One region of the Bacillus basilensis genome, then DNA from elsewhere that is predicted to be linked to it. Evidence: riboswitches for the same ligand, from Rfam matches in the RefSeq annotation. Region 1 holds a riboswitch; each other region holds the start of a gene.
What was found. Region 1 has a riboswitch for S-adenosylmethionine ahead of ACQVV1_RS15460 (ABC transporter permease). Riboswitches for the same ligand answer to the same signal wherever they lie in the genome.

Region 1 (4,820 bases):
GATCAATATATCGTCTATCTAATCCAACACGCTCTAGCGCATCACCTGCGACTTTATCTTTCAATCCTTTATCACCGAGTCCGAATGAAATATATCCTTCCGTTACGCTATCGCGTACTTTCCAGCGCGGATTTAATGCAGCTGTGGAATCTTGAAAAATGAACTGTACTTTCTGTAAGAAATCACGCTTATGAGCCGCCTTTAACTTGTGAACAACTTGATCGTTATATTCAATTTCACCAGACGTTGGTCTCTCAATCCCAGCTATGAGCTTACCGAATGTTGTTTTTCCAGAACCACTTTCTCCAATAATGCCAAGTGTTGTTCCTTTCGGGATAGAAAGTGATATATCTTTTAACGCTGCCAATTCTTTATTTTTACTTCCATACGTTTTCGTTACTTGCTTTACCGTAATTAAATCTGTCGTCATGAAGCATTCACCTTCTCTTTTGATTTCGCTTCGTTATGCTCTAGAACATGTTGCCAACAATGAGAACTATGCTCCCCAGAATATGTTGTTCTTTCTGGGAAACGATGAATGCATTCTTTTATTGCTACTGGGCAACGATTTACAAAAGGACAACCAAAGCTATTTAGTGTTTCAATAGAAGGTGTCGTTCCTTCTATTGCACGTAATACCTTTTCGGAATCATCCATATTCGGAATTGCTTGTAATAAATTTTTCGTATACGGATGTTTAGGAGAACCTATTACTTCCTCTATCGTTCCTTTTTCAACAACACGTCCTCCGTACATGACAACTACTCGGTCAGCTACTTCACGTACAAGTGCCAAATCATGTGTAATCAACAAAATACTCGTATTTTGTTTTTCTTTCCGCTCTTTTAATAACCCCATAATTTGTTTCTGAATCGTTACATCTAATGCCGTTGTAGGTTCATCTGCAATAACAAGTTTTGGATGACACGCAAACGCAATTGCTAAACAAATACGCTGCCTCATACCTCCGCTTAATTGATGTGGGTACTGTTCAAAGCGTTTCTCTGCTTCATGTATCCCTAAATCATTTAACAAATTAATCGCAATTTCTTTTGCTTCTCTTTTCGACTTTTTCTCATGCTGCAAAATTACTTCTGTAATTTGTTTTCCAACTTTCATCGTCGGGTTTAAAGAGGACAACGGGTCTTGAAAGATAAACGAAATATCTTTCCCTCGAATTTGATTCCATTCTGATTCTTGTAAATTCGTTAATCCTTGAGACTGGAAAGAGATGCTTCCATCATCAATGTGAATAGACTCTTGATTTAGTCCGATAATGGATTGTGCTGTAACACTTTTTCCTGAACCACTTTCTCCTACAAGTGCAACGATTTCGCCTTCGTTAATAGAAAAGGAAACATGCTTCACAATTGCTTGCTTACTATTCTCTTTTTCAACGGCTAACGTTACGTTTTCTAAAGATAAGAGCTGTCCCATGTTTTTTCTCCTTTCGATTCCTTTTTACGATTTTTGGATCAATTGCATCTTGCAAACCATCACCAATTGCATTAAATGCAAACATAATGAGCGCAATCATCAGCGATGGGAAGAAGAGTTGCCACCATTCCCCGCTCAATAATGTCCCGAGCGCATCATTCGTCATCGTCCCCCAGCTTGCTGCCGGTGATTGTACCCCGAGTCCGATGAAGCTTAAAAATGATTCTGAGAAAATAGCTGCTGGAATTGTAAATGATAAATTTACGATAATAATGCCTGTTAAATTCGGAATGATATGTCCATATATAATCTTCATATGCGATGTACCTAATCGCTCTGCTGCAATAACAAATTCCCTTTGCTTTAAAGATAAGACTTGCGCTCTAACGAGACGTGCCATACCAATCCATCCTGTTAATGCAAGAGCAATAATAATTGTAAAAAGTCCTGGTTTCATAATAATTAGTAATAAAATAACAATTAATAAATATGGGATACCGTATAATATTTCAATCCCCCGCACAATCCACTCATCAATTAACGTTCCAAGGCGATTACGCCCTCTCACATATCCACTAAATCCCCCAATCAGTACACCAAGTCCTATATCAAGAACAGCTGCTACTAATCCAACTACTAATGAAATCTTCCCACCAGCCCAAGTACGCGCCCATATATCTCTACCTAAATCATCTGTTCCAAACCAATGCTCACTACTAGGAGGTAAATTTGTCGCCTCTTTTACTTGTTCACTCGCAGTGAAAGTGGTTAAACTTTCACCGATAAGAGAGAAAATAATAATGAGTAACAATGTCACCGTTCCTAGAACTGCGATTGGGTTTGATACAAACTTACGAAACACTTCTTTTTTTCTGCTAATCGTTTGCTGATCTTTATTTATTGTTAATTCTTTTTTCTCTTCATTCGTTAATAATTGTTTATTGATTTCATAACCACCCATTTAAATATCCTCCCTCCTTACGTAATAGAACGAATACGCGGATCAACAATACGATGAATAATATCTGTAATGAAAATACAAGAAATTAATAATGCACTATAGAAAATTGTTGTCCCCATAATTACTGGATAATCCCGGTTAAAAATACTATCTACAAAATATTTTCCGAGACCGGGAATTGCAAAGATTTTTTCAATAATGAAAGTTCCTGTTAAAAGCCCAGCCATTAACGGTCCAACAAACGTTAGTACTGGAACAATTGCATTTCGAAGGGCATGCCTTATAATAATCTTCTTAATTGGTATACCTTTCGCTCTTGCTAATTTAATATAATCACTCTGCAAAACTTCAATCATATTAGAACGAACAAATCTTGTAATCACTGCGATTGGACCTAGCGCCAATGCGAAAGATGGTAATACCGTATGTTCAAATGTTCCCCAAGAGGCTACTGGTAAGAGCTCAAATTGAATAGCGAATACTTGTATGAATAGCGGTGCTAAAATAAAACTTGGAATAGAAATACCGAGAATCGCAAGTAAACTCACACTATAATCAATTACTCTCCCGTGATAGAGAGCAGCAAATGTACCTGCAGCAATTCCGACTAATAGTGAAATAATAAGTGCTTGTAAACCGATAATTGCTGATGGACCAAATCCTGTCGTTATAATTTCTGATACACCTTGCCCCGTCGATTGAACGGATTCACCAAAATCAAAATGAACTACACCTTCTAGATACGCAACATATTGATTCCATAACGGTTCATCAAGGTGGTACTTCGCTCTCATATTCTGCACAACTTCCGCTGGAAAGATCTTTGCATCTGATGAAAATGGATCGCCTGGAATAATGTGCATAATCAAAAATGTTACTGTTGTAATGATCCATAGTGTAAACACCATAACTGATAGTTTTTTAACAAAATACACTCCAATAACCTCCTAAACACATGAATTTACTTTGTTTTATTAACGTATTTTTCCCATTACTCCCTTTTTCCTTTTTAGAATACAAAAAGCCTTGATCTTAAAAAAAATAAGATCAAGGCTTAATAAACAAAGGCCCATCACTTATCTTTCAAGACTTGCTTGCTGGAATTAGCACGGTGTTCATCTTACAGAACCCGCTGCTGAGGTGTCATAGGGCCAGTCCCTCTACCTCTCTGGATAAGTAAATTGCTATATTATTATTTGGTTCAAATTGTATATTTTGAATTATAATTCTGAAAAAATGAAAAGTCAATTAGATTGGATATATTTAGAAAAATCAGTTTTCGATAGCGTCATTTATCTAAATTACAATTTTTCGCTTATACTAAAAAGAAATCATATGAAAGGAGTTATATGATGGATCCCTTACTGCTTGCTACTATAGGATTACCATTAACAATCGTTATACTTGTCATCATCGGCTTCTATAAACTCTTTATTAAAAAGAAACATATCACTTCTTTTTATACCCCCTTCGATAATATTACCGGACAAACAATTTCCGAATTTCACGAAGAGCAGAAGGTATTAGTATCTGAAGATGAAGACGGCGATGGTAAGAAGAAAAAATAACCTTGCACAGGCAAGGTTATTTTTTCGTTTCTGCTTGGAAACGTTTATAGTATGTCGATGCTGTTGCAAAGTTAATTTCTATATCACGAATCAACGATGAATCTTCTTCTTTAGCCAGCTTCTGTAATTTTTTCATCGCTTGTTCCGATTCATTCAAGAAACCAATATATACCTCATGTTCTTGCTCTTTCGACTTCGGAACACGAATTTCTTTACGTATATGATCAATACCTTCTAACATGTTCGTTGTTACCTTCTGCACATCTTCTTTATATGCAGCATTTGTTATTTCCTTACCGCCCTTTTCTTTTGCAACTTCAAATAACTGCAGTGCTTTATTAATTTCTTTATTCATTTTCAAATCATATTTTTCATGTACTGCACGGTATTCTTTCATCTCTTCCGTTTGCTCAGTAGACTGCTCTACCTTTTCTTTCGGTTCTTTCGTATCTTTACTTCCATTACATCCTGCTAGAAGGATCATACTTCCCATTACAGCAATACCCAAAACCTTCTTCATCTCGAATTCTCCTTTTATCTACAGCTACTACTCATTATAGTTTCTTTTATCTCCACTTGTTATTATACCGAGAACACCCTACTTTTTACACTTAAGACGACATCGTAATATATATACCAACATGTTTGTCACAGTATCGTCACTTTATACAAATAACTTTTGCACTGCTTTACTACCTCACCTTACAAAACTGTAAGCACACATAAAGAACAAACCATGCTAGACTTACATATGCATAAAGCAAGCATATGTAAGTTTTTAAGGAGAATCATCTATGTACAAAACAATGTCTTTTATGGGAGAAGATATTCGTGTCCTCATTCGCGAAAAGTCG
Region 2 (4,820 bases), on a different contig from region 1:
CATTTTCAATGCGAGTATTTACTTCATGAATACGAATTTGCGCCATTAGAAACGCCTCCTTGAATTGATAATAGTTTTATATGAAATTGGAATAAAAACTCATAAGCCTCTAATCTTTTCTTTGCATCAAAGCTATCTCGGCCCCATACGGTAATACCATGGTTACGGATTAATACTGCTCCCGAATCTCCTTGTATATGCTTTCGGAAGGTTTCTCCAAGCGTTGGGATGTGGGCATGGTTTTCAATAATAGGAATGTGGATTGTTGCACCTTCTTCCCAAATATCGAGAGCTTTAATAATTTCTTGATTTTGAAGGGTGACGGTATCACTATATAAGTTTGTGATGACATTATTATCAGTTGTATGAACATGAAGTACGCATCCAGCATTCGTATTGTTATAAATATGCGTATGCAAGATTGTTTCTGCTGAAGGGCGTAATTCAGTCTCTAATACGGGAACCCCTAGATGATCTACTAGGAGAAAATCATCTGGAGTCGTTTTTGTTTTATCTTTACCACTTGCTGTAATAAGAAAAGTAAGTGGCTCATGACTAACCTTTATAGAAATATTACCACTCGTTGCTGGAAACCAATTTCGTGTTGTTAATTCTTTTTTTATCTCGCTTAAGTCAAACCATTGACGAAACAGTTGTTTCATAATTTCACCTCCAACAAATGTTTTAATGCAAATTGAACATCATGAAATGTTTCAAAAGGTGTATAAGCAATATGATTCTCTTCACATTTTGTAATAAGGAAGTCACGGGCAAATACTTTATCTGCTTGTTTTGCAGCTTGTAAATCAGTAATTGAATCTCCAATCACAATATGGAAGTCATTCGTATCACTTAATTTACGGATTAAAGATGATTTGCATAATCCGCAATGATTTTGACAATGATGATCACAAGGATGAGGCCATTTAACGGTAATGTATTCACTTGAAAAGTCAGTTTCATTACAGTAAATTTGCTCTTTAGGAATGAGTCCTTGTAAGAGTGGATAGACGAAGAAATCCATTCCACCTGATATAACGTAAAAAGAAATGTCATTTTCATTTACAAATTGTATAAATTCATGAAAACCATTACGAATTTCAGCAGTCTCTATTAAAAATTGAATAATCTCATCGTGCAGATTAGTAGGTATTAATTGAAATAATTGAGAAACACCTTCTTGAATAGATAGCTCTTGTGATAAAATTCTATTCTTTACTTCTTCGGCTTCTGGTGGTGCGAATTTTTCCATAATGGACATAATGTTATCATTATTTGTAATCGTGCCATCAAAATCACAAAATACTTGAATACTCATAATTTCACCTCATGAGAGGGATTTCCCCATATTTGTAGTGCACTATGCAAGTTTATGTCATCTACTTCATGGAGTGGTTTATTTTGCAAAGTAGCATCAATTGCAGCACGGAAAGCTTTACCGCCGCCTTGCGCCCCATTTGGATGTCCGTGTATTCCGCCACCAGCATTAATAACAACATCTTTACCGAAATCTCGTAGAATAAAGGGAACGAAACCAGGATGAATACCAGCAGACGGAACAGAAAAGCTCTTCTTGAAAAATGCATCGTCTTTAGTTAAATATTTTGAGATAGCAAGAGCCTCCTCTTTTTCTAGCGCAACACTTCCGTATGGAGATGGGAATAATGAAAAGTCAGCCCCAGCATAACGTAGTAGCTTTCCGAGTAATAATGGAGATGAAACTCCATATAACTTGGATGCTGAATAAGCACCACTTACAGCAGGATGTGCCATAATAGGAACTGGGATTTCATCATCTTCTGCAAGTGATTGTAGTACATCTAGTCCGTAAGCAAATACGTTAAATAATAGAATATCAGCTCCAGCTTGCACTGCACGTTTCGCATTTTCTTTTAAATCAAAAGTTCGTCCTGTTAAATTTACGGCATATAACGTTTTATGTCCGTATGTTTCATATACGGATTGTAAAACTTCTTTTCCCGATACAATGCGTTTCGTAAGAGGTGTTAATGCATTTTCAAATAATATTTCATCATCTTTTACTATATCTACACCACCAATTGCTTGATCGCGTAATTGCGTTTTTAAATACCCAATATTTCGTCCAATCATTCCTTTAAAAATACTCATTAAAAGGGGACGCTCATGTACTTGTAAAAGGTTTCGAATACCATCTATCCCGAATTTTGGACCAGGAAAATGCTCTTTTAACTCATCTGAAAAAGTTAAATCAATTAATTTTACTTCGCCATCAAGTGATAGCTTTCCAAAGGTAGTCGTTAAAATCGCTGGTAAATCTGGACTGAAGTTTAATAACGGATATTCGATTTTAATAATCCCGCGTTTTACTTTTTTTCGTAAATACGAATTGGTATGTTCTTGTTCAGCTAATTCCTCAACATGAATGACATTGCCTTTATGCTGTTTTAATTGTTCTTGTAATAAATTTGGTAAATGGGTCCAAGAGCCAATTGTTAATCCGAGTGCAATTTGCTCGGCCTTTTTTTCTAAGTTATGTGAATCATCATGGATTAAATACGTCGCTATTATTCCGCTCATTGTTAAAACCTCCTAGTTAAATAAAAAAACCTCTCAGCTAAGGAGAGGTTTTTTTACAACCAGCTCCTTATCTGTCAGCGTAATGCTGCGAGAATTAGCACCGTGTCTACAATTATGTAGATCGGTTGCCGGGTTTCGTCGGGCTCGTCCCTCCACCTGCTCTTGATAAGAAGTATTTAGAAATGTTTAAATTTTTAAGATAACTGAATTTTGTCAGATATTATTCGCGTTGTCAATTATTTTTTGAAAAAATTTAATTTATCAATTCGATTAATGGCTTCTCGTAATCTATCTTCTGTATGCAAGAGACCAACACGGACGTACCCTTCGCCATGTTCACCAAATCCAACACCAGGAGCAACCGCAACGTGTGCTTTGTCTAGTAAAATATCAGAAAATTGCTCAGATGTATAACCTTTTGGTACAGGAAGCCATGCAAAGAATGATCCTGTTGGAATGTTTACATTCCAACCAATTGAGTGACAAGCTGAAATAAGAGCGTTTCTTCGAGATTCATAACTATTTACAAGGTCTATTACGCAAGACTGTGAACTTAATAGTGCTTCGCGGGCAGCATCTTGAACTGCACCAAAAATACTAACATACATATGATCTTGTAATAAGTTAATTGTTTCGATCACACTTTCATTCCCTACAGCAAAAGCGATGCGCCAGCCAGCCATATTGAAAGTTTTCGATAATGTGTAAATTTCGATTCCTGTATCTTTAGCACCGTCTGCTTGTAAGAAACTAACAGGCTTTTGACCATCGAACCCAATAGCACCGTAAGCAAAATCATGAACAACTAATATATTGTGTTTATTAGCAAAATGAATAGTTTCATCAAAAAAATCTTTTGATGCAGTAGCACCTGTAGGATTATTTGGATAGTTTAAAAACATTAATTTTGCACGCTCGGCAATAGAGTCATCAATTTTCGTATAATCTGGTAAAAAATTATTTTCTGCAATAAGCGGCATTGTTTTAAATTGTGCTTTTGCTAAAGCAACTCCTGATAAATAATCTGGATAGCCTGGATCGGGAACGAGAATAGAATCACCAGGGTTTGTAAAACAAACTGGTAATTCTACTAATCCAGCCTTTCCACCAAACAAAATAGCAACTTCAGTTTTTGGATTTACTACTACATCATATTCACGTTGATAGAATGTTGCCACGGCTTCTTTTAAACTTTCATGTCCGCGAAATGGCGGATATTTATGATGAATGGTCTTTTCTGCAGCATCTTGTAAAGCTTTTACGATATGCTGCGGCGTTGGTTGATCTGGATTACCTTGACCTAGATTAATAACATCGTGACCAGCTGCAACGACTTTATTAACTTTTGCAACAAGTGAAGCAAAAAATTGTGTTGGCAATGATGTTACTATCTCAGAAGGTTGAAATAATTTCATACTTTCCACCTCTTTTGAAAGTTGTTACAATTCTAGTGACAAATGATATAATCTTTCCAGTATTTTGTAAAGAAAAAAATGAGAATGGGGCTGAAAAAATGAAAGTCGCATGTATTCAAATGGATATTGTCTTTGGAGATGTAGAAAAAAATATTGAGAATGCTAAAAATAAAATAAGCGAAGCAATGAAGGAAAGACCAGATGTTATCGTCTTACCAGAACTATGGACAACAGGTTATGATTTAATGAGACTTTCTGAAATTGCAGATAGGGATGGATTGGAAACGAAAGAAAAGTTGATAGAATGGTCGAAACAATATGGTGTACATATTGTTGGTGGTTCTATAGCAAAGCAAACAGAACAAGGTGTTACAAATACAATGTATGTTGTAACTAATAAAGGAGAACTAGTCAATGAATATAGTAAAGTACATTTATTTCAGCTTATGGATGAACATAAATATTTAATCGCTGGAAATAGTACAGGTGAATTTAAGTTAGATGATGTAGAGTGTGCCGGCACAATTTGTTATGACATTCGTTTTCCAGAGTGGATGCGCGTTCATACTGCTAAAGGTGCAAAAGTTTTATTTGTTGTAGCAGAATGGCCATTAGTTCGTTTAGCACATTGGCGTTTGTTATTGCAAGCAAGAGCAGTTGAAAATCAGTGTTATGTTGTTGCATGTAATAGGGCAGGAAAAGATCCGAATAATGAGTTTGCTGGTCATTCTTTAATTGTCGATCCTTGGGGCGAAGTTGTTGTAGAAGCGAATGAAGAAGAATCAATTTTATTTGGAGAACTTACATTCGAGAAAATTAAAGAAGTACGCAAAGGAATTCCAGTTT
Region 3 (4,820 bases), on a different contig from region 1:
TCATTTCATACCCTCTCCATTTTTTGATTATTTCCTTGGAAATTCGACAAATATACTACTAAGTTTACTACATACTAAAATAGCTGTCAGAAAATTCCCGACAGCCTGTCAAAATTCCTCATTTTTTTATTTGTTCTTTTCTGTTACACTAACCGCAATTCGTTCAAACTCTTTTTGAATCTCCTCTTTATATGCGTCTACTTTTGAAAAATCCATAGCAGCAATATAAATTCGTTCTAATTTATCACGAACCGATTTTGCTTTCGCTAAGAAAGACATTGCCTCATTCATTTTTGCTTTATATTGAATCGACACGTCTCGAATTTCTGCCGCATACTTCTCATCTGTCCCTGGTGTCACAATCAGGGCATACATATCTATAATCTCATCACCTTCGCGACTTGGAAAATATTCATGTGGTGCGGTGCTATCAAAAATTGCAAACCCTAATTCTCTTACGATAACCATATCAAGACTATTTGGATCAAATCCACAATGATATACTTCAACTTCAAATCCTTTTTCTTCTGCCGCTTTAGCTAATTTTTTGAGCATTGTTGATTTCCCAGAGCCTGGGCGCCCTTTTATAAAATAACGATGTGGTAATCCTTCTGTTAAATTAGGAACAAAATCAACTGCTCCTTTCGGTGTAGCTGCTCCTAAAAAGCGATGTTTCACAAGAGATTGTTTCCCGCCTTTATCTGTAAACAATTTCTGAATCAGCTGATCTGTTAGTTCATTTGCTTTATTAAAATCAATATTATTAATATATATTTTCTCCCACTCATCATGTATAACTAATGCCTCGTTAAAACAAGCGTACGCTGTTTGAAAAGCTTTGCTTGCTTCTGAAACAAATCGTTCAATTTCCACCTTTTGCTTTCTTAATTTATCTGAGTCCCAAGCAACCCCTAAATTGATATATTCCTCGACGACTCCTGGCATTTTCGGCTCAATCACATGCGGTGATGTTCCATCAACAATTCCTACTTTTAACTTCGGGATAATTACACCGTCAACCGATTTGTTATCAGAAGAACAGTGTAAAAATTCAATACCATATCCTTTTTCAACCCATTCACGACCTATTGCCTTAATTAAAGAAGATTTCCCCGTTCCAGGGCCACCCTTTAAAATAAATAACCTGTTTAGCCCTTTTAAATTCTCTTCGTATAAATTATGAAATCCTCTAGCTGTATTTCCACCAGCATAATAATTCAATACATTTCCTGTCACTGCACTCACTCCTTCGCAGCATTCTATTTACATAAGCTATAATATGCGAGCAACTTTATTTGGGTGAATACCTATTTTGCATTGCAGAAAAAAAGGAAATGAATTACAATTTTATTATCATGAAAATTCCGAATTTTAAATTGAATATACCTTTATCAAGAGAGGCAGAGGGACCGGCCCTTTGAAGCCCAGCAACCTCAGTTTATACAAACTGAATAGGTGCTAATTCCTGCAAAATGCATTGCATTTTGGAAGATAAGACTCAACTAGTATGTAAAGCTCATCTTTCTTGATTATGAAGGATGGGTTTTTTATATTTTAAAACGTATATTGGAGGTATTTAAAGTGAGAGTAATTGACCTATCACAAACATTTGAAAACAATATGTCTCAATTCCCTGGAACACCAAAAATCAATCTAGAAGCCATTACAAGCGTTGAAGAGACAGGCTATCAAGTTACAGATTTTCATTCTGTCGTTCATGTTGGTACGCATTGTGATGCTCCTGCGCATTTCATTTCAGGCGCAACGACCATCGATCAATTACCCCTTGATCAATTTGTAGGCGAAGCCGTTCTTATCGATGTAACCCATATTCAAGAGAGAAAGTTACGTAAGGAAGTACTGGATGATGTTGATATACAAGAAGGCGATATTGTTATTTTCCATTCCAATCTATCTACTAAATGGAATACAGATGCGTATGAGAAAGAAGCTTTTTATCTTTCTGAAGAATTAGCTGAAGAACTAGTTCAATTAAAAATAAAATCTGTCGGTTTAGATTTCATTTCTCCTGATGAGGTAACGACAGAAACATCACCGATTCATCATATACTACTTGGGAATAATATTTATTTAATTGAAAACTTAACAAACTTAGATGCCATTAACACGGAACGTTTCTTTTTCTCTGCTGCACCTTTAAAAATTAAAGATAGTGACGGTGCTTTTGCAAGAGCATTCGCTGTTATTTTTTAAACAAATTATACAAAAAAGCAAAGGTCATCATTGACCTTTGCTTCTATATTTTTTATTTAAATTAAGAAAGAATTGCTCGACACGAGGACGTACCCAAGCTAAATAATCTTTCTCTTTCTTCTTTGTACAAGCTATTTCTTCCCCATCTACCATATCGACAAGCTCTAGCTCTAACAGTTGCCTCGTAAATGCTAACATATTTATTTCTTCGGCTGGATACTCTTCTTTCAATTTCTCCTCAATTTCCCCCAATAAAAAACCGTCACGCATCATTGCCAATGCATCAATCCAAAGTGGCGGCATTTCATATTTTTCTCCTGTAATTGTATCTTTTACAATATAATTCTTTTGCTCTTTTCGAAATTGAATCGTGTGCAAGCATACAGTCGAATTTAATGTTAATTCCATCATACCACCCCTTTCATCATATCTGCATAGAAAAAAGGATGCGCGTGCACCCCTTACTACCGTAACCGTTACATGAATAACAAATCTCATGTCGATATTTTCCTCCATTATAAACGAAGTATTTTATAAAAAAAACCCTTCTTGAAACATTTTATAAAATGTTTATATTTACACAACAAGAACACTTTTCTGAAAAATATTTTCTTCTAGCACATTATACTATCGGTAAAAAAATCTCCACTTTCGTTCCTATCCCCACGCTACTTTGAATCGCAGTACTTCCTTGATGTTCCTTAATAATTTTATATGTGATCATCAACCCAATTCGTCCCGTACCATTCTCCTTTGTTGTGTAAATAGCTTTTCCAACCTTCTCTATACCAAAACCTTGATCTTCAACAGAAATACACAAATGCCTTTCAGTTTTTTGATATGCACGAATATGAATATCTCCACCTGCTGGCATTGATTCTATTCCATTTTTAATAACACTTGTTTTAATTGTTTATCATCACCATTTATAACAGGTAGATTTCCATCTACTCGCATATGAAATTTCACTCTATATCGTGCTGCATAACTTTCCATTAGCTGTACAACATATAAAAGGATTTCCCGTATATTACGCCATTCATAATTCGTTGATTTCGATTTTCCTAATAACATCAATTCACTAACAAACCCGTTAATTCTTTCAAATACTTTTAAGGCTTCTTTTTCCTCATAGATAAAGCTTTTAAATTTATTTATATAAATACTCCTCATGTTCTATACAAACACTCTATATATTATCTCCTTAAATTATCAGTATGAAATTGCTTTCAGGGCAATACGAAAAGGAAGGGGATCCCCATCCCCTTCCTTTTCGCTATAACTTATATCCATCTTACCCGATCATGTAGCAACCCATTCGTAAAATCATTACTCCCCACTACAAAGTCCTTCATATATAAATTTAAATATTCTCCATACTTACTTTCTGTATTTAATAATAATTCCTCTACATAATAGGCACCTTGTTTAAAGTTATCAAAAAGTAAACTACACAAGCCAGCATAAATTCCGCACCCTACTTGGAAGTAAGTTGCATTCGTTTTATATTTACGAAAAACTTGGCTACTATTCATTACGTTATACATATATGTCTCGCTATTTTCATAAACGAGTAATACACCAACTAAATCCTCGCCAGCAATCTCTTCTTCTGCTGGATTAAATACTTTACGATTCCAGTTCCATAAATCTTCTACCTTATCTAAATTCTGCCTAATTACATTTGTTGTATACTCATTAATTCGGTAAAGAAACCCAACTTCCATATTGAAGTTTTTCCCTAAAATTAAAACTTCCTCATGTGGCATTAAGCAACCATAAAACTCTTTCTCTCCTAACTTTACTTTATACTCTGAAGCATATACATCTTCATAAAAATAAAGGGGACGATGATGACTCATATACATCGGATAACTCCATATCGCTTCATCTAGAAATCGCTCTACTGCCCATGAAGCATAAAGTGTATGAGGCTTTATTAGTGCTGTATCATTCAAAAATGACGTATCATGTTCTACTATATAACATGCTCTTGGCTTTTCATTTGGGCGTTCCTTCATAAGTTCAACAACCATCCACTGAACAACACCTGGATTCATACCCGAGCCTATAATTGCTTTTGTATTTGTAAACTTCCCTTTCTCCTTCTCAAACCTCGTATATCTTTCCGTAAGCTGAAAGCCGATTAAACTATCGTCCTGATCTACTGCCTCATTTTCCAAAGCTGAATTAATATAACAAATTCCAAGTTCATTACAACATTTTAATACTCTAATCGTATCTGCCCCTGAAACATCAATAACAACACTCGTACTACTTTCTTTTAAATGCTGTTTAAATGTCACGACATCTTGGAGGTCTATTTCATATAAAAACAATTGATTTTTCAAATTTGGAAACAACTCATCATAATAAGTCCTATCTTTTTGTTTTATATCAACTAAATGAAATGTAACATTCTTTATCGCCTCATAAATCGGGTCTTTTTCATTTACTATCGCTTGATTTAAAATTGCTAAAACTGCTTTTGCTGCTCCACCAGCACTACCAAGTAATGTAATCGATAACGAATTTGGAAACTGCTCCACAAACAAAACCCCTTTAATAAATTAGTTAAGCAGTTCTCCCTCAAAAAATAAATTGAA
Region 4 (4,820 bases), on a different contig from region 1:
ATTTGTATAATAATAGGTGAGAACTATTTTCAAAAGGGAGGTGTATAGTTAATGAAGTTAGTTATTCCGAAGCAACATGGTGCATGGGCCATGCTTGTTATACCATTTCTATTAAGTGTTATTCTTGGGAAACCTACTATGTATCATATCCCATTGTTTTTAGCTTGGTTCTTTATCTATTTAGCTACGTATCCATTTCTTATGTACATAAAACAAAAACGAAAAAAAGAGTATTTACATGCTTCAATTGTATATTTTATCATCGCTTTCGTATTTGGGATGATTTCTCTATTATATGAATGGCGCATTCTTTTATTCGTAGTGGTAATGATTCCCTTATTTATAGTAAATATGTATTACGCTCGTCAAAAGAATGAAAGAGCATTACTAAATGACATTAGTGCAATTATTGTTTTCTGTATAGGTGGTTTAGTTAGTTATTATTTTTCAATGAAGCTTCTAGATAAAACAGCAGTATTTATTGCGCTTATTTCATTTTTATATTTTTTAGGAAGTACGTTTTATGTGAAAACGATGATTCGTGAGAAAAATAATCCGAAGTATCGTTTTATATCTTGGGGTTATCATATCGTGTTAACGATCATCGTATTTGCTATCAATCCGTGGTGTTCTCTTATTTTTATACCAAGTGTCATTCGAGCAATTATATTGTATGGCAAAAAAATTTCAATTATAAAAGTAGGGATTTTAGAAATTGTTAATTCTGTATATTTTTTAATCATAACGGCAATAATTATGAAGTATGCCATTTGAAAAAACTTCCCATCAATTGATGGGAAGTTTTTTCAATCTTGTTCTAAAATGTGAACGGTGTAATCGCAGCGTTGAATAGCTTGTTCGATCGCATAAAGGGATTGCTCAATACGAGCACGATTAAAATCTTTTTCAACAGTCTGTAGTGCTTCTTCTAAACAATGTTTTGCTTCTTGTAACGATTGAAAAGAATCTTGTACATATCCGCGAGCATTTTGATGCATTTCATACTCCTCCTTGAATACTCATATATATATAGTATGAACAGTAAGGAAAAAAATATAATTTGTTATATTTGTTTGACAATTAAAGTGAAATTACGTATAGTAGGTTTTAAGTGAATATTTTCTTATCCAGAGAGGTGGAGGGACTGGCCCGATGAAACCCAGCAACCGCGATGCAGGTGCTAATTCCAGCAGAACATATTTGTTCTGGGAGATAAGACGAAGATATATACGTAACTTCTTCTTATCGGAGAGGTTTTTTTGTTGCAAAAAAACCGATTACGAAAATTTATATTAAGAAGAAAGGGGTTGCGCATTACTGTGACACTCGAAAAATACGTAAAACTGCGTAGTACAGTTTATGAATATATGATAGAGCAAGATAAGCCAATATCATTGTTAGATATTCAAGAACATATCGTTTCGCATCATGAAGGAAAATTCACGAAAAAGATGTTACATCAATTTTATTTATCAAGGCTATTAGATGAACTGAAACTGGATGGGAAAATTACATTAGCTGATGAATATCTCTATACTGAAAAAGGGGTATTTTATAAGGCGAGAAAAGGGAGCTAAGCTCTCTTTTTTTTGAAGTATGTAGAGTAAAAGACTGCTTAAGCAGCCTGATACAGGGAATGGTGTTGAGTGTGTAGTGTCAAAGATTGAATGTGCCTGAAAGAGGCACTTCATATCGGCTGCAAATGAAAAGAGACACCTCCGCCGAATAGGTGTCAGTCGTTTTGTCACATAGACTTGCTATTTGACAGTTATTAGAATAACATGCAGGGGTTGTGGAAGTCAAAAGGGAATTAAAGGAAGAGGTGCTATTATGTACGCTTACTTATTAAATGATATAACGAAATGGATTCCTAAATACATTATGGATAAAGGTTATGAATATTATGAAGAAGGACATGTAGAAGATGTTGAAATACAAGACAAAAAAGTATTTGCTTTCGTTACTGGAAATGCAGGAAACTATGAAGTGATTATTGATCTTGAAGATTTTACAGAAAGTAGCTGCGAGTGTCCGTATGAGAATCTTTGCAAGCATATGGCGGCAGTTGTTTATGATATTCAAGATGCTGGTGAGAGTAAGGTGAAAGAGAAACTGAAAGATTTAGAAAAGGAAGAGTTAATCACAGTATTAAATCGTTTGTTGCAAAGTTCGAAAAACGTGCAAATTGTAGAGAAGATGTTAAAGAAGGGGAAACTTTAACTTATAGAGGGAGTTGTTTGGCAGTGAATGTACTAATTGTATACGCTCATCCTAGTCCTTCAAGTTTTAACAAGGCGATTTTAGATCATGTACAAAAAGGACTACAGGAAACAAATCATTCAGTTACTGTACTTGATTTATACAAAGAACAATTTGATCCAGTCCTTGTTTTTAATGAAGAGAAGAAAAGGCGTGATTTAGTAAATGAAGAAGAAACAGCTCGGTATAGAACGTTAGTGGAAGAAGCGGATACTCTTCTCTTCATTTATCCAATATGGTGGTGGGGGATGCCGGCTATTTTAAAAGGGTTTATTGATCGCATATTCGTAGCTGGATTTGCTTATAAATATGAAGGTGCCCTGCCAAAAGGGTTATTGAAAGGTAAGAAGGCGTGGGTAATTAATACATTAGACTCACCATTATGGTACGTCGCACTATTATATAGATCAGCAGATTGGATTATGATGAAGAGAGGTATTTTACGTTTTTGCGGAATTCGCGATATAAAACGGTCAGTTTTTCAATCTGTGAAAACGAGTAAACGAGAGAAGCGGGAAAAGTGGTTATTACAAATAGAAGAAAAGGCTCGTACATTATGAATGAAATGGAATGTATTATAAAATGTTGTGGGTATGATAACGAACTTTTACGAACGTATATTACATGTTTACTTCAATTGAAAAAATGTAGCGCAACATTTCAGCAAATTCAAATAGAGTTAAGGAATGATTATTTAATAAGAGGAATTTGTGAGAGAGAAGTTGATGAAGTAGTACGGGGAAGTAAAGAATATGAAATACATTTTCTTCCTAAAGTATTACAGTGGAATTTCTTGAGGGAAAATCCACATCTGATTGAAAAAGTATGTGAAGACTTTTTTGCATGTGAGGCATTACATCTTACGGATATAGAGTGGAGAGGTATTATAAATTGCATGGGAAATAAATAATTTATTATGTAAAAAAGCTAGTATAAAACTAGCTTTTCGTTTAAATAAATAGGAAACATAGACTTATGACAAATCCTGCATATAGTAAGTTGACAACGCAAAATCCCATAATATCACGAGCGCCTAAACCGGCTATCGCTAATGCCGGTAATGCCCAGAAAGGTTGAATTAAATTCGTCCAAGCATCGCCCCACGCAATTGCCATTGCTGTTTTTGCAGCAGGTACACCAAGTTCAGCACCAGCTGGAATCATAATTGGTGCTTGCACTGCCCATTGACCACCTCCTGATGGAACGAAAATATTAACGATGCCAGCACTTAAAAAAGTAAAGAGGGGGAAAGTCGTTTCGTTTGAAATGCTAATAAAGAAATTAGAAATAGCTCCTCCAAGTGAAAGTCCTTCACTATTTGCTCCAATCATCATCCCCATAATTCCTGCGTAAAACGGAAACTGAAGTAAAATGCCAGAAGCACTTTTCGTAGAATCTGAAAAAGCACGAATATATTGAATTGGAGTGCGGTGAAAAATAAGACCAGCAATTAATAACATAAAAATCACGATATCGAGAGTAAGGTTAAAACCTTTCGTATAAAAGTAATTGAAAATATAAATGAGACCTAACAATCCAACGCAAAGTGTAATGATGATACTATTTTCCATTTTTTCAGCGAACGTATTTTTTCCTACCTCTTGAGCGGCAGCTTCCTCATGGAATACGCTAGGATCTACTGTTATTGTATGTTTTGCATCTGGATGCATCGCCTTATTAATGAGAGGCATCGTAACTAAAAAGATAATAACTGGAACGAGAGCGTATGGTGAGAATAACGTTTCAGTTATAGGAATCGCTTCTTTAATACTTCCAGCTGTCGTTTTGATTAACGTTTCGCCGCCTGTTGCTAACGTAAGAGGAATAGAAGCAGAAAGCCCCGCATGCCAAATGAGAAATCCAGAGTAAGAAGAAGCAATGGCTAGTCTATAATCTAATCCTTCAAGCTGCCTCGCTACTTCCTTTGCATATAAAACAGATACAACAATACCAAATCCCCAGTTTATGTATGCCCCTAGTAAACTTACGATTGAAATGGCAATAATACCTTGTCCATTCGTTTTCGGTAGTCTTGCCGCGTTCGTTAATCCTTTTTTAATAAGAGGTGCGTTTGCTAAAGCCGATCCTGTCACGAGTACAAGTGCCATTTGCATAGAAAAGGCGAGAAGCCCCCAAATGCCATCACCCCAATGAGTGATCATCTCGACTGGTGTTTGGTGAGTTGCAAACATGCCGAAGAAGATAACAAAAACAGTTAATAAACATGATAAAATAAACGGTTCTGGCAAGAAACGTTGCACCAAGACGACGCAACCATTTGTAAAAGAACGAAACAAAATAGATCAACCTCCTTATGTATATGTATTACAATTATTCGAGGTTGATTCGTTCATAACCTTTTATAATTAGAAAATTCTGATATTTTTAGAGGGATTGAAATATTGTCAAGAAGAGTAGTACCATCATCATCTGACAGAAAAAGTTGCTTTTCCTCAATATGAAATATTGCATATAAAAATGAATTGATGCAAATGCAAAAGCTTATTATAATGAAAGCATAAATATTCAACACATCTTAATACAGCAAAGAGGAGGAAGTA

Region 2: another riboswitch for S-adenosylmethionine. It lies ahead of mtnW (2,3-diketo-5-methylthiopentyl-1-phosphate enolase); the one in region 1 lies ahead of ACQVV1_RS15460 (ABC transporter permease).
Region 3: another riboswitch for S-adenosylmethionine. It lies ahead of ACQVV1_RS25745 (cyclase family protein); the one in region 1 lies ahead of ACQVV1_RS15460 (ABC transporter permease).
Region 4: another riboswitch for S-adenosylmethionine. It lies ahead of ACQVV1_RS08495 (hypothetical protein); the one in region 1 lies ahead of ACQVV1_RS15460 (ABC transporter permease).

Annotation. Positions count from the first base shown of each region.
Region 1 covers NZ_JBNTQO010000006.1:262,161-266,980, forward strand. Annotated here, with positions in the region: gene ACQVV1_RS15445 (ABC transporter ATP-binding protein) at 1-430, opposite strand, end outside; gene ACQVV1_RS15450 (ABC transporter ATP-binding protein) at 427-1,437, opposite strand; gene ACQVV1_RS15455 (ABC transporter permease) at 1,394-2,398, opposite strand; gene ACQVV1_RS15460 (ABC transporter permease) at 2,416-3,333, opposite strand; SAM riboswitch class I at 3,472-3,577, opposite strand; gene ACQVV1_RS15465 (DUF3951 domain-containing protein) at 3,751-3,966, shown strand; gene ACQVV1_RS15470 (hypothetical protein) at 3,983-4,486, opposite strand; gene ACQVV1_RS15475 (hypothetical protein) at 4,761-4,820, shown strand, end outside.
Region 2 covers NZ_JBNTQO010000002.1:276,074-280,893, forward strand. Annotated here, with positions in the region: gene ACQVV1_RS04905 (1,2-dihydroxy-3-keto-5-methylthiopentene dioxygenase) at 1-46, opposite strand, end outside; gene ACQVV1_RS04910 (methylthioribulose 1-phosphate dehydratase) at 24-662, opposite strand; gene mtnX (2-hydroxy-3-keto-5-methylthiopentenyl-1-phosphate phosphatase) at 659-1,318, opposite strand; gene mtnW (2,3-diketo-5-methylthiopentyl-1-phosphate enolase) at 1,315-2,559, opposite strand; SAM riboswitch class I at 2,624-2,731, opposite strand; gene ACQVV1_RS04925 (pyridoxal phosphate-dependent aminotransferase) at 2,796-3,974, opposite strand; gene ACQVV1_RS04930 (carbon-nitrogen family hydrolase) at 3,989-4,820, shown strand, end outside.
Region 3 covers NZ_JBNTQO010000021.1:856-5,675, forward strand. Annotated here, with positions in the region: gene ACQVV1_RS25735 (nucleotidyltransferase domain-containing protein) at 1-4, opposite strand, end outside; gene ACQVV1_RS25740 (PRK06851 family protein) at 127-1,236, opposite strand; SAM riboswitch class I at 1,386-1,498, shown strand; gene ACQVV1_RS25745 (cyclase family protein) at 1,582-2,214, shown strand; gene ACQVV1_RS25750 (hypothetical protein) at 2,242-2,622, opposite strand; partial or broken gene ACQVV1_RS25755 (ATP-binding protein) at 2,837-3,330, opposite strand; gene ACQVV1_RS25760 (S-adenosylmethionine decarboxylase related protein) at 3,498-4,763, opposite strand.
Region 4 covers NZ_JBNTQO010000003.1:378,787-383,606, forward strand. Annotated here, with positions in the region: gene ACQVV1_RS08485 (YwiC-like family protein) at 52-774, shown strand; gene ACQVV1_RS08490 (hypothetical protein) at 807-998, opposite strand; SAM riboswitch class I at 1,121-1,219, shown strand; gene ACQVV1_RS08495 (hypothetical protein) at 1,260-1,577, shown strand; gene ACQVV1_RS08500 (SWIM zinc finger family protein) at 1,831-2,220, shown strand; gene ACQVV1_RS08505 (NAD(P)H-dependent oxidoreductase) at 2,244-2,819, shown strand; gene ACQVV1_RS08510 (group-specific protein) at 2,816-3,169, shown strand; gene ACQVV1_RS08515 (short-chain fatty acid transporter) at 3,210-4,556, opposite strand.